3 regions of the Paenibacillus sp. FSL R5-0713 genome follow, and region 1 is predicted to be linked to each of the others. Evidence: riboswitches for the same ligand, from Rfam matches in the RefSeq annotation. Region 1 holds a riboswitch; each other region holds the start of a gene.
The links. Region 1 has a riboswitch for thiamine pyrophosphate ahead of MKZ12_RS04475 (ECF transporter S component). Riboswitches for the same ligand answer to the same signal wherever they lie in the genome.
Positions count from the first base shown of each region.

Region 2: another riboswitch for thiamine pyrophosphate. It lies ahead of MKZ12_RS17570 (thiamine phosphate synthase); the one in region 1 lies ahead of MKZ12_RS04475 (ECF transporter S component).
Region 3: another riboswitch for thiamine pyrophosphate. It lies ahead of thiC (phosphomethylpyrimidine synthase ThiC); the one in region 1 lies ahead of MKZ12_RS04475 (ECF transporter S component).

Region 1 covers NZ_CP150229.1:989,026-993,316, reverse strand. Annotated here, with positions in the region: gene MKZ12_RS04480 (ABC transporter ATP-binding protein) at 1-1,135, opposite strand, end outside; gene MKZ12_RS04475 (ECF transporter S component) at 1,136-1,729, opposite strand; TPP riboswitch at 1,996-2,106, opposite strand; gene MKZ12_RS04470 (copper amine oxidase N-terminal domain-containing protein) at 2,273-3,226, shown strand; gene MKZ12_RS04465 (pectate lyase) at 3,415-4,083, opposite strand.
Region 2 covers NZ_CP150229.1:3,967,840-3,972,130, reverse strand. Annotated here, with positions in the region: gene MKZ12_RS17575 (ABC-F family ATP-binding cassette domain-containing protein) at 1-1,528, shown strand, start outside; TPP riboswitch at 1,615-1,724, shown strand; gene MKZ12_RS17570 (thiamine phosphate synthase) at 1,918-2,613, shown strand; gene thiO (glycine oxidase ThiO) at 2,628-3,863, shown strand; gene thiS (sulfur carrier protein ThiS) at 3,860-4,063, shown strand; gene MKZ12_RS17555 (thiazole synthase) at 4,066-4,291, shown strand, end outside.
Region 3 covers NZ_CP150229.1:707,910-712,200, reverse strand. Annotated here, with positions in the region: gene MKZ12_RS03335 (hypothetical protein) at 1-487, shown strand, start outside; gene thiC (phosphomethylpyrimidine synthase ThiC) at 820-2,604, opposite strand; TPP riboswitch at 3,024-3,137, opposite strand; gene MKZ12_RS03325 (IclR family transcriptional regulator) at 3,285-4,028, opposite strand.

The sequences.
Region 1 (4,291 bases):
GATCTGCAAGCTGTTCCGTTTTGCCAGAAGGCTGACCGTGCACCTCATAATGACCTGTTGTTTTCAGAATATTCATCAGAGATAACAACAATGAACTCTTGCCAGCTCCATTGGCCCCGACAATACCAATCCAATCTCCGTGCCATACCTTGGCCTGTTCCACCTGAATGAAAGGTGTTTTTCCACGCCATCCAGTGAACTGCTGCAAGTCCAGTGCAGGCTGATCGGCTAACGATACAGGCGATAAGGATGATACATGAGATACGGGGAAAATCTCCGTTGCATCAGATAAGCCAGACGACTGCTGTGCTTCCAAGGTTGAGATCCCCTGATTCTCACACGCTTGAAGCTCTCCATAAGTTCCCTCTTCTTCTTTTGTTACCCTCTCCTGCTCATGCTCTTCCCACACGCCTGGATACCAGATTCCATAATCCCTCAACTTGCTCCGTTCATCCGTGAATACCTGCTGTGCTGGCCCATCCGCCACAATCTTTCCTTCAGGTGATAAGACAATGATGCGGTCGACCATATCTACAATCTCGTTTATTTTGTGTTCAACGATGATGATCGTTTTATCACTGGCGATCCGTTTGACGGTATCCCACACCTGGGAAGTCCCCTCATCATCTAACAGTGCCGTGGGTTCATCCAAAAACAATACCTCCGGGTCCATGGCAAGCATCGAGGCAATCGCAAGACGTTGCTTCATCCCCTGAGACATGGACTGGATCAATACACGGTTCTGTTCCAAGGATAACCCCACTTGTTTCAGATAATATTTAATCAGAGCAGGCATCTCTTCACGCGGAATACTTCGGTTTTCCAGAACAAATGCGATCTCTTCATCCGTAAAGGACATGCAGAACTGGGTATCCGGATCTTGAAAGACCACTCCTGCTTTGACGGGAACCTGAATATCATCACATTTCATCGGAATTTCAACCGAACGAGGTATCAGACCGCTCAAGATTTGTAATAACGTCGATTTACCGGAGCCACTTGGTCCAAGCAGCAGCACTTTCTCCCCTTGACGCACAGAAAGAGACAAGCCTTGAAATACCAAGGCTTTCTCTCCCGGGAACTTGCATCTTAGATTCGTCACACTTACCGCCTGCGAATTCCCCTCTCCGCTCATCTAATCCAACGCCTCATAATCCTGTTTGGATACCGGTCTGAGTGAACGTGTTACACCAGTCAGTTCCAAAGCTTTGGCGAGATAATAAGCAAACACTCCTGCAATCAGGATGCTTCCGATGAAGCGGAAACCGATGAATAACGTATAATTCCAGGCCGAGAGTGAATCGATATAGCCATACTGATAATCCAGCAAAAGCGAGGCCGCTGCGGCTCCAATGGCTGCAAGACAAGTGACAAACAGATTGGTTTTACGATACAGGAATGCTGCGAAGAAGATCTCAGCTCCCAATCCTTGCAACAGACCATACACCAGTGTGGACATGCCCCATTCACTGCCCAGAAAAGCACTTACCGTTGAAGCCGCAACCTCGGCCAAGATAGCCACGCCTGGTTTACGAATGATGACAAATGCAAACGTGCCCGCCATAAACCACATGCCGTAAATCATCTGCTCCGCATGAACGCCGAATGGTTTCATCAAGTCATACGTAGGTCCCCATATCTTGTAAATCACCCCAAACACCACTGCGATTACGATGGTTACCAGAATATCCGTTAATTTCAATCGTTTGTTGCCTGTTGTTGTTGCCATGTTCTCTACGTCCTTCCTCTGTCCCCTGTGGGGTTGTAAAAGTGTGTGTTCAAAAAGACTGGTTGAACAACCTCTAAAAATAAACAAAAAAAGCCTCCCCGGTTCCGGGCAGGCCTAACACGCAGTATACAATCCTCACAATGATGTATTGGGTGGATGTCGAAAATACGGAATATCAACCATCCCTCTCCGCCATGGCAGATACACCACCACAGTTCAAAAAGGTCTGTAGTTCATCCACGTTCATTCCTACACTTCACCCTTACATATTGCAAATCCATGTTCTCTACGCTGGCATTACCCAGATCAGATGTACGGTCAGCGGCACAAGGCCACTCTCTCAGCCCAACTTCATTGAGCTCCCGGTTCACTTATTTCATTGCTTCTAATGTACATCAGATGGGTATTTGTGGCAATCCCCAGAAGTATCACCATGCTTCATTTGGGGTATATGAACAGGGGATATCTATTGTACACTTTCCATAATATGAAACATTTAGGTTATGTAGTCCGTCTGAAATACTAGAAGGGAGATTGATAGTAATGAAAATGTATAACTCTGCTTGGCAGCTCAAAACATGGAAAATGATCCTTGCCGCTTCGATACTTACCGCAGGTACGGCACCTGCCTTACTCTCATCCACTGTGGCGGAAGCCGCGGCAACTGAACCTAAACCGACAGCTTATATTAACAATGTTCAAGCTCAATATGAAGTTGTCATCCGGCAGGGGACCATGTACGTGGCATTGACTGAGCTTCAATTCCTCGGCAACTATACGTTTGGCTACAATAACAAAACAAAAGAGATCAGCATTAGCACAGGCAGCGATAATTATGTCCTTAAACCTAATAGCAAGACAATGAAGAAAAATGACCAAAATGCAACATTGTCTTCCGCCCCGATTCTGGTGAATGGTAAAGCGATGCTTCCGCTCCGTGCCATTGGTGAGGCTTTTGGTACGAAGGTGCAGTGGAATCAGAAGGCCAAGGAAGCCTACATTTACACTACCGATGCTACGATTGTAAAAGAATATAACAGTTCTGATCTGACTGTGGCGCGCGAAGCCGCACTTCATCTGCCACGCTTCTCTGAACTCGGACAAACACGTCTGGATATTCGCAACCCTCTGGGTCCGGTGGATTCCTCCATTAAATACATTTTTGAAAAAGGCAAAAAAGATCGTTTCTTCGTTGTGGAGGATAACGATCTGGTCAGTTATTATGTTCTTAAAAATGGAAGTGCACTGCTGCGATGGCAGGCCAACATCAGCAATAATGCAGGAACTATCGGTGACCTGTTCTTTATTAAAACCAAAGCCGTTGCTGAAGCAGGAACTCGTCCTTCCGTAGCAGGTCAAACACTCGTATCATTCAAGTACTCTCGCATGCTTGAAGAAACCTCATATGAGGTCATAAACAAGTTGGGCTCCACGGATAGCGGTTCCGTTGCCCCCGAGCATGGCAAAGTCATCGTTGAGGTTCCGGGAGAGAAATAATATGTGCCTCCACAATGAAACATTACTCAGCAGAACTATACTATGGTGACATCTGCATTACAAAGAGCGTTCCTCAAAGTCAGTGTGACAATGACCTTGGGACGCTCTTTTTTTGGCGTTATATTCCGGCTTACTTCCAATTAAGTGGAGCTTATATTTTTAACAACTCCAGCGATTGAGTCTCTCGTTTAATATTGGACATTGCCGGATTGACTGGTTTTACCTGAAGCAAATCCCTTGAACAGGGTTGGCACTTTGGAATAGCGGGTATTCGTAATTTTCCCTTGAGATACACTGCTATCTGTACGCATAATAGCATCTTTCACATTGGAAATATTGGAGTTATCCAGCGTCATGTTAACTGCGAAGGTCGTTCCACCATTTTGACGTACCAGCTTGCCGATATCATCTGCACGGAAATTTTTGATGTTAATCGTTCCGGCTGCATTGATCTGGAATACTTTATCATAGGCCTTATACGCCGCACCGCCGGTAATGTTGACCGTTCCGGCCGACTTCAATGTGAGTGCATCCTCACCCACATCCTCCCAGACTACATTTGATATATTACAGTTGCCATAACAGTGAACACCATCGGCAGCAGGGTATCCGATATTTACATTTTTGAGCGTAGCCCCTGCCTCCAGACGAAATACCGGTTTCTGATTCTCTGCTTGAGACCCGTCACCCAATGTGGAAGGATTGGCTACAAATGTTTTGCCTTGACCGTCATAAGTCGTGCCCGCTGGAACAATAATCGTTGAATTAACAACTGTAGGCGCAGCAGCAGCGGGAACCGCACCAAATATGGAAGCAACCAAACCAGCAGACAACAACAACGTCAACATTTTTTTCATTACTTTATTCCTCCCTTATTCTCTCGTTATGGATCGTGTACAAGCCTGTGCTTGTACTGAAAGTTCGCCAGAGGTGCACCTCTGCCCAACTCACAACCTAATCCTACCAAATAAGGAAGGTAACTAGAATAATCATTAGATCAGATATATCCTGACATCGCATAATGACTGTCATATCGGCATTTTTTGCAAGTCAGGATCTTTGAAC
Region 2 (4,291 bases), 3.0 Mb from region 1:
CGTGAGTCACAATTTTGGAGATCGCACGTTATTTAAAAATGTATCGTTTCGTTTACTCGCCGGAGAGCGTGTAGGACTTGTTGGTGCCAATGGTGTTGGTAAATCCACATTAATGAACATCCTTACCGGTAAATTGCTTAAAGACAGTGGAAAAGTGGAATGGACACCGAAGGTCCGTTATGGATATCTGGATCAGCACACAAAGCTTACGCCAGGCAAAACGATTCGTGATGTGCTTAAGGATGCTTTCCTTCCGTTGCTTGAATTGGAAAAAGAAATGATGAATATTACGGACCAGATGGCAGATGCAGATCCAGATAAGCTGGAGCAGTTGCTGGAAGAGATGGGCGATATTCAGGAACAACTGGAACAGGGCGACTTTTATCTGATTGACGTAAAAGTTGAAGAGATGGCCAATGGTCTTGGTTTGTCTGCAATTGGTCTTGATCGAGATGTCGCAGCTCTAAGTGGTGGACAGCGCACCAAGGTACTGCTTGCCAAGCTTCTGCTCGAAAAACCTACAGCTCTGTTACTGGATGAACCGACCAACTATCTGGATGTTGAGCATATTGAATGGCTGTCACGTTACCTGAAGGACTACCCGCACGCATTTCTCTTAATTTCCCATGACACGGAATTCATGAATGAAGTCGTAAATGTCATTTATCATTTGGAATTTGCCAAATTAACGAGATATGCAGCGAACTATAACAAGTTCCTGGAGATGGCTGATATGAATAAAGCCCAGCATATTGATGCATACGAGAAACAGCAAGAGTACATCAAGAAACAGGAAGATTTCATTCAGCGTAACAAGGCGCGGGCTTCAACTTCAGGTCGTGCGAAGAGCCGCGAGAAACAGCTGGACAAGATTGAACGTATTGATCGCCCGGATGAAGCGGCTAAACCAACGTTCAAATTCAAGGATGCCCGCGCGAGTAGCAAAACGGTCTTTGAGGGCATTGATTTTGAAATTGGATATACCTATCCTTTGCTGCCCAAAATGACGATGACGATTGAACGTGGTGAGAAAATTGCCATTGTAGGCTGTAATGGTGTGGGTAAATCGACACTGCTGAAAACCATCCTCGGGAAAATATCTCCACTGAGTGGAAAGACCTTTTTGGGAGATTATCTCGAAACGGCCTATTTTGAACAGGAGGTTCGTGCTGGAAATATCACGCCGATCGAGGATGTCTGGAATGAGTTCTCACATTTGACTCAGAATGAGGTCCGGGGTCATCTCGCTCGCTGCGGATTAAAGAATGAGCACATTACTCGTCCACTCAACATGCTGAGTGGTGGAGAACAAGCCAAGGTTCGTTTATGCAAACTCCTGATGCGCGAAAGCAACTGGATTTTATTCGATGAGCCGACAAACCATTTGGATGTCACTGCCAAAGCGGAGTTGCAGCGTGCCTTGCAAGAATTTAAGGGAACGGTGTTACTGGTATCTCATGAACCTGATTTTTACGAGGGTTGGGTCACCAAAACATGGAATGTCGAAGAATGGTCTGAGAAAAAATAGACGATTCAAGACCGTGTTTAGACCATGTTTAACAGAAATTACGGTGACAAAAAAATCCGTCTATGGTAACATAGGCTACAACTTCATATGAACACTAGGGGGGCCGCACGATGCGGCTGAGATGGAAGAATGCGATTCCGGACCCTTTGCACCTGATCTGGATCATACCAGCGTAGGGAAGTGGCGAGCGCGTTTCAGTGAATGACGTGAGCAAACGGCAACTCGAAAAGATTTCAACCGTCTGCTTAGCGAATTGAAACATGCAGTTGCGTGTATAACGTTATGGCTATAGGTCTACAGCTGTACTGCACGAAATGAACTGTATGCATCAGTCAGTGATCTGATCCTATAATTCATACGCAGCCACTCCCCTACGGGAGTGGCTTTTTTTGTGTTTTCATAGCATTCACGCCTGGAAGGAGAGGGAGGGTACCGCAATTTTTCATAAGCATGTTCACGAATCATTTGAATTGCATGTTGTATCTACGGGGGCAGGAGATCGAGCATCTTTTGTAAAAGCAGCCAAGGACGTTTGGCCATGGGTGGACTATATTCACATACGAGAGAAACAACTTACATGTCAAGACAAGATCGGCTGGGCTGAAAGTCTGCGTAATGTTAATATTCCATCTTGTCGCATCGTTATCAATGGTTCAGAACTGCCTTCACAGAATGATCTCTATGGCGGTGTTCATTGGGGGCAAGATGCGATACGTAAATACAACCCTGCTGTCATAAGCAAAATGCAGCGACTTCGTCTGGGTGTATCTGTTCATTCCATCGATGAGGCAAAAATCGCTGAAGAACAGGGAGCTGATTACCTTTTCTTTGGGCATGTCTTCGCGACCAACAGCAAGCCAGATCTAGAACCAAGAGGATTATATGCTCTTGATGAAGTATGCAGAGGTGTCTCCATTCCTGTCATCGCGATCGGAGGCATAGAGCCGGGAAATATTCAAGCGATTCGCGCTACAGGGGCACAGGGAGTTGCCGTGATCTCAAATGTATGGTCGAGCGATTCCCCGGATCGGGCAGCTGCATCACTAAGGCAGGCTATCGTTGCTACAGGAAGTCTAAGCCGGTGAAAGGAGATGAGAGGATGAATGAGATCGTAACGGGTCAGAACAGGAATCATTTCAGTCATCAACTGAACTCTGAAACGGAATCAAGAAGCAAAAGTTTAACTGATAATCCGGATAAGATTCATGCAGAAACCATTATTGTAGGCGGAGGTGTTGTTGGTTGTGCCATTGCGTATGAGCTTGCTTCCCGGGGACAGGATGTTTTGTTGCTGGAGCATTCCGCAATTGCGGGAGGCACTTCTTGCGCAGCGGCTGGAATGCTTGCGCCAGATAGTGAGGATTTTGCTCATCCTTTGATGGCTAAGCTTGGCAGGCAGAGTAGACAGTTACTTATTGAGCAACAAGTGCTAATGGATACCCTTAGTGGGGTAGAGGTTGGGCTGCAACGCCGTGGATTCTTGACCCCTTTTCGATCATACAGTGAATTAAACCGCTATAAGAACAATCGAAATTCCGGTTTGTCTGCTGATGAGGTGTGGTGGGATCGTTCGGTTGTGCAACAGGAGGCATCGTGGCTTAACAGAGATACATACGGAGCCTACTACAGGCCATACGAGAGTGAAATCCTTCCTGTCCATCTAACTAGGGCATATGCGGAATCTGCTCAAGCCATGGGAGCTCGGTTTATAGAGGACATACAGGGTATACGTGTACAAACAAACGAACACGGCGTGCAGGGGATCACCACATCGATCGGTGAGATAACGTGCAAACATGTCGTTATAGCGGCTGGATTACAGAGTGAAGCATTGATGAGACATGTGAATCTGAGCTTACCTGTGTGGTCGGTAAAAGGAGAAATAGCTGCCGTTCAGTTCTCAGATGAACATGCAGGGTACAGACCTGACAGAACGGTTTATGCAGAGGATGTCTATATTGTTCCCAAAGCCAATGGCGAAGTTTGGCTCGGGGCAACCAGTCTGCCGGGCAGAACGGATTTGAATGTTTCTGTACAGGGTGTTCAGAAGCTGCTAACAGCGGCTACCCACTGGGTACCCGGGATGAAAGAAGCGCAATTTAAGCGAGCGTGGGCAGGTGTAAGACCGGCAACGCCAGATGGGCTGCCTTATATAGGTGCATGCAAGAGTATACCTGGACTGTTCGCTGCCTTTGGGCATTACCGTAATGGTATTTTGCTAAGTGCGATAACAGGCAGGCTTATCGCGGAGTTAATCACTGGCAAAAGCTCAGAAGAACTCGGAATTGAAGTGCTGAATCCAGAGCGTTTGAACAGAAAGGGAGTGGTGCAGTGAATATCATTGTTAATGGACAACGGATGGAGATTGAAGACAGATTAAATCGTGTGGATAAACTGCTCCAATCGTTTGACCTGCAAGTCAAGACTGTAGTTGTCGAGCTGAACAGGCATATCTTAACGCGTGAGTATCACGAGTCAACGGCATTAAGAGAAGGCGATCGAATCGAGATTGTACATTTTGTAGGAGGCGGTTAATGATGTTGAACATTGGTAAATATACGTTTGAGTCCAGATTATTGCTCGGAACAGGCAAGTTTTCGGATTTTGAAGTGCAGAGTCAGGCTGTGGATGCTTCTGGAACGGAAGTTTTAACCTTTGCTGTTCGTCGTCTGAATCTTGAGGAACGTAACCAGAAGCATTTCCTGGATACATTGGATCTGGATAAATACACGCTTCTTCCGAATACGGCCGGGGCTTCCACTG
Region 3 (4,291 bases), 280 kb from region 1:
CATTCTGGTCACGTGTACCCTGTTTGCGGCAGTACTGGAGCAGGAAGCCACAGAGGTCCCTGTGCCTGTGATTGGCATAGATGATCCGCTATTGCAGAAGTTGCGGCGAGTACCAGGAGATTACATCATAGCCTTCACCAACCCGGCAACCATTGAAGGAACGATGGCACGGGTGAATCAGGCGTTACAGCACAAGGATGAGAATGGGCAGCCACACGTTGCCAAGGCATCTCAGACGGAAGTGGTGTGTATCCCTGGGACGTTTGAGTTAATTATGCGTGGAGATCAGCAAGGGTATCTCGAAGCGGTACGTGAGGGATTACAGCAGATTGCTGAGCAGTATCCGGGTAAAACGGTAGTGGCAGCTCAACTGTCTATGGCTCCCGCTGCTGCACAGGTTACTGCAGACACAGGCATTGCGATCCATAGTCCGTTGGCATTGCTTGCGGCGCATTTGGAGAAGAATTTGGGCATAGCACCGCAATGAACTCACTTACTAACTAACACCACTAATTAACGAGGTGAACTAATATGCATTTCCTCTATATTGTTGTTCTGTTTATCGTAGGTTTTTCCTGTTCTGCATTTCTATACGGAGGTGCCCCTAAACTTAGTGATGCCCTCCTATTTGTTATCACAGGCATTTTATATAAGCTATGGACCACGAACAGTCGCAAAGCTAGTTTTGAACAACACGGAGAGCGCTCATAGAGTTTAAAATCATATCATTGAATCAAAAAAAGCCGTTCTTCTCTGCAATGACAGAGAAGAACGGCTTTATCACTATTTCAGATTGCCAAGGTTAAGCTGTACCAGCGCCTAGGACCGTGTCCGATATTCCTCAGCCTTTTCCTGCATGCCCGCTGCTACAGCCTCATTCTCGGACAATCCTTTATCCGCCGCAAAGGCACGAATGTCCTGCGTAATGCGCATGCTACAGAACTTCGGTCCGCACATCGAGCAGAAATGAGCTTCTTTGGCCCCTTCTGCCGGCAACGTCTCATCATGGTAGGACAGTGCCCGTTCCGGGTCGAGTGACAGGTTAAACTGATCCCGCCAGCGGAACTCGAAGCGTGCCTTGGACAATGCATCATCCCGGCGCTGAGCACGCGGATGGCCTTTCGCCAGATCAGCGGCATGGGCCGCGATCTTGTAGGCAATAACCCCTTCCCGTACATCATCCTTGTTAGGCAAGCCCAGATGTTCTTTTGGCGTGACGTAACAGAGCATCGACGTGCCAAACCAGCCAATCATAGCCGCACCAATGGCGGACGTAATGTGATCGTATCCCGGGGCAATATCGGTCGTCAGTGGCCCCAGAGTGTAGAACGGTGCCTCTTGGCATATCTCCATCTGTAGATCCACATTCTCCTTGATCTTGTGCATCGGTACATGCCCCGGGCCTTCGATCATTACCTGCACATCATGCTTCCATGCGATCTGCGTCAGTTCCCCGAGCGTAGCCAGTTCCGCCATCTGAGCTTCGTCATTCGCATCGTAGATGCTGCCTGGACGAAGTCCATCTCCCAGCGAAAACGCCACATCATACCTTTTCATAATCTCGCAGATTTCTTCGAAATGAGTGTACAAAAAATTCTCCTGATGATGCGCAAGGCACCATGCTGCCATAATGGACCCGCCCCGGGATACAATACCTGTCATCCGCTTGGCGGTCATGGGGATATAACGCAGCAGCACACCTGCATGAATCGTAAAGTAGTCCACGCCCTGCTCTGCCTGCTCAATGAGCGTGTCTCGGTACAATTCCCAGGTCAGCGCTTCCGCTTCGCCATTCACCTTCTCCAGTGCCTGATACAGCGGCACCGTACCAATCGGTACAGGTGAATTGCGGATGATCCATTCCCGGGTGGTATGAATGTTTTTACCTGTCGAGAGATCCATCACGGTATCCGATCCCCATCGTACCGCCCAGGTCATCTTCTCAACCTCTTCCTCGATGGAGGAAGATACGGCAGAGTTACCTATATTGGCATTGATCTTCACGTGAAAATGACGACCGATCAACATCGGCTCACTCTCTGGGTGATTGATGTTGGATGGCAGAATCGCCCGTCCACTTGCCAGCTCCTGCCGCACAAATTCCGGTTCCACCCCTTCACGGATAGCGGCATACTCCATTTCTGGTGTAATGACGCCCTGCCTTGCGTAGTGCATCTGGGTGACACAGCGCCCAGCCTGAGCACGCAGTGGTTGTCCCCGAAATCCAGGGTATTCCTCTGCCCCGGCTCTCCGCCCTCCGGGCTTTAGTCCGTTATCCTCGGGTTGAACGGCTCTGCCATCATATGCTTCAACATCACCGCGTTCCATAATCCAATGATTTCGGAGCGCGGGTAACCCCTTCCGAATATCCATCTGGAATTCGGGATCAGTCATGGGGCCGCTCGTATCGTAGACACGCAGCGGTTCGTTATGCTCCACCCCTTGGGGAGTATTCGTGTCATGAAGGGCTATCTCACGCTCCGGTACAACTATGTCCGGCCGTGAGCCCTGAATGTAGACTTTGCGGCTACCCGGAAAGGGCTGAACCCGTCCGGCCGCTCCTGTTTCCTTTTCCACCTGCTGACCGTTATGTTCCTGTTCCATCGCTTGTTGTCCCGTTTGGTTTCCTGTACTCATGTTTGCTCGTCTCCTCCTCCGTGTTCGTTCACTTGGTTTGGTTGGCATCGTCATCAGCTCGCTTACGCACCTGTCCCAAATCATGCAGAGCGCAGAGAAGAAAGAGCGATCCTACACCAGACCAAGGGGGAGACATTATTCATGTACAGTTAACGACAGAACGGAGGTTACCACAGATCATAAATCTATAATGATTGCTCTCTCCAAGCCCACTTTTGCAGGTTATTGAAAAAACAGTCCATGGAATGTGTATTATCTCGCCCGTCCACTGTATATAAAAAAAGCCGGCCCCCGAAGGAACCGACTTTAATGCCCATCACCAATAATGCTCCTGGTTGCAGCTCCATAACGGAGTCCTGCAAGAGTCACACATGTGGTGGTTGTGGTCATATCGCCGATTACTTCCCTACGCTGGTATGATCCAGATCAGGTGCAAAGGGTCCGGAATCTCATGCGATTCCGTCTCAGTCCGGACAATTCGGACTCCCCCAGTAACGTTAAAAGTTGCGGCATACATAAGCCGCTGTTCATATTCAATGAAGCTGACCCCGATGGGCCGTCCATTACAGAGTAGCGCAACCGGAACATAAAAACAACCTTTATATTCCAGAACACCAACCCAATTGGAGAAAAACCTTACATCAATATCAGGATAACATGAGCCCCATCTGCGTAGCAGCTTCCTTTAGCACAGGTGCGTATTCGTGCAAAGTCTCCTGCGAAAGTCGGCTGACAGGCCCTGAGACCGAGAGAGCAGCTGCAATATTGCCTCGGCGATCCATAATCGGTACAGATACCGCTGCAGCTCCCGGCTCACGCTCCTCATAACTCGTCGCATATCCGTTATCCCGGATATCTCCCATTTGCGCCAAATACACCGCCGGATCAATAAACACCGGCCACTCCGGCCCGTTCATCAGTTCCTCACGATCCTCGTCCGTGGCAAACGCCATCAAGACTTTGCTGGATGCGCCAACAGACAGCGGGAGTCTAACACCGACTGGAGCGACTCGGCGAATCGCCTGATCACTTTGCACCGCCTGAATCCGAATCCGTTCACTGCCATCCCGCAGGTACAGACTCACGGTCTCCCCCAATCGATCTCTCAGTCGCTCCATCGCAGGCAGCAGCAGAATAGCGGGATCATCACTGCGGGACATATGAGCCGACAGCTCCCAGATTCGGATGCCTAGTCGATACTTCTCTGTTGCTGCATCGCGGATTACGAATCCTCGATCCTCCAGTGTAGCCATCAAGCGGTGCACTGTACTTTTGTGCAGGCCGATCTGGCTGGCAATCTCGGTGAGTCCCAGATCACTGCGTGTGGTAAAACATAATAATATATCCAGCGCCCGTTCCACAGCCCGGACGGTTAACTTGCGATCTTCCATGGCATAATGCCCTCCTCATGTTTCATCACATGAAACTTGGTTACATAAATTATATGAGAAACGGTCTCATCTGTAAACCAAAAAGAGCCAAAATTGAAATAGACCAACGTGTAAAATTTTCCTTTTTATAAGACTTAATCCCCTGTAATTTACACACTAAGGTAATGTTACCCATATATCTTAAGAACTATATAACAATTGCGTAACAAATGCCCTCAATCAATTGACTTTGACTATATTGGAACATACGATAAAGATATATT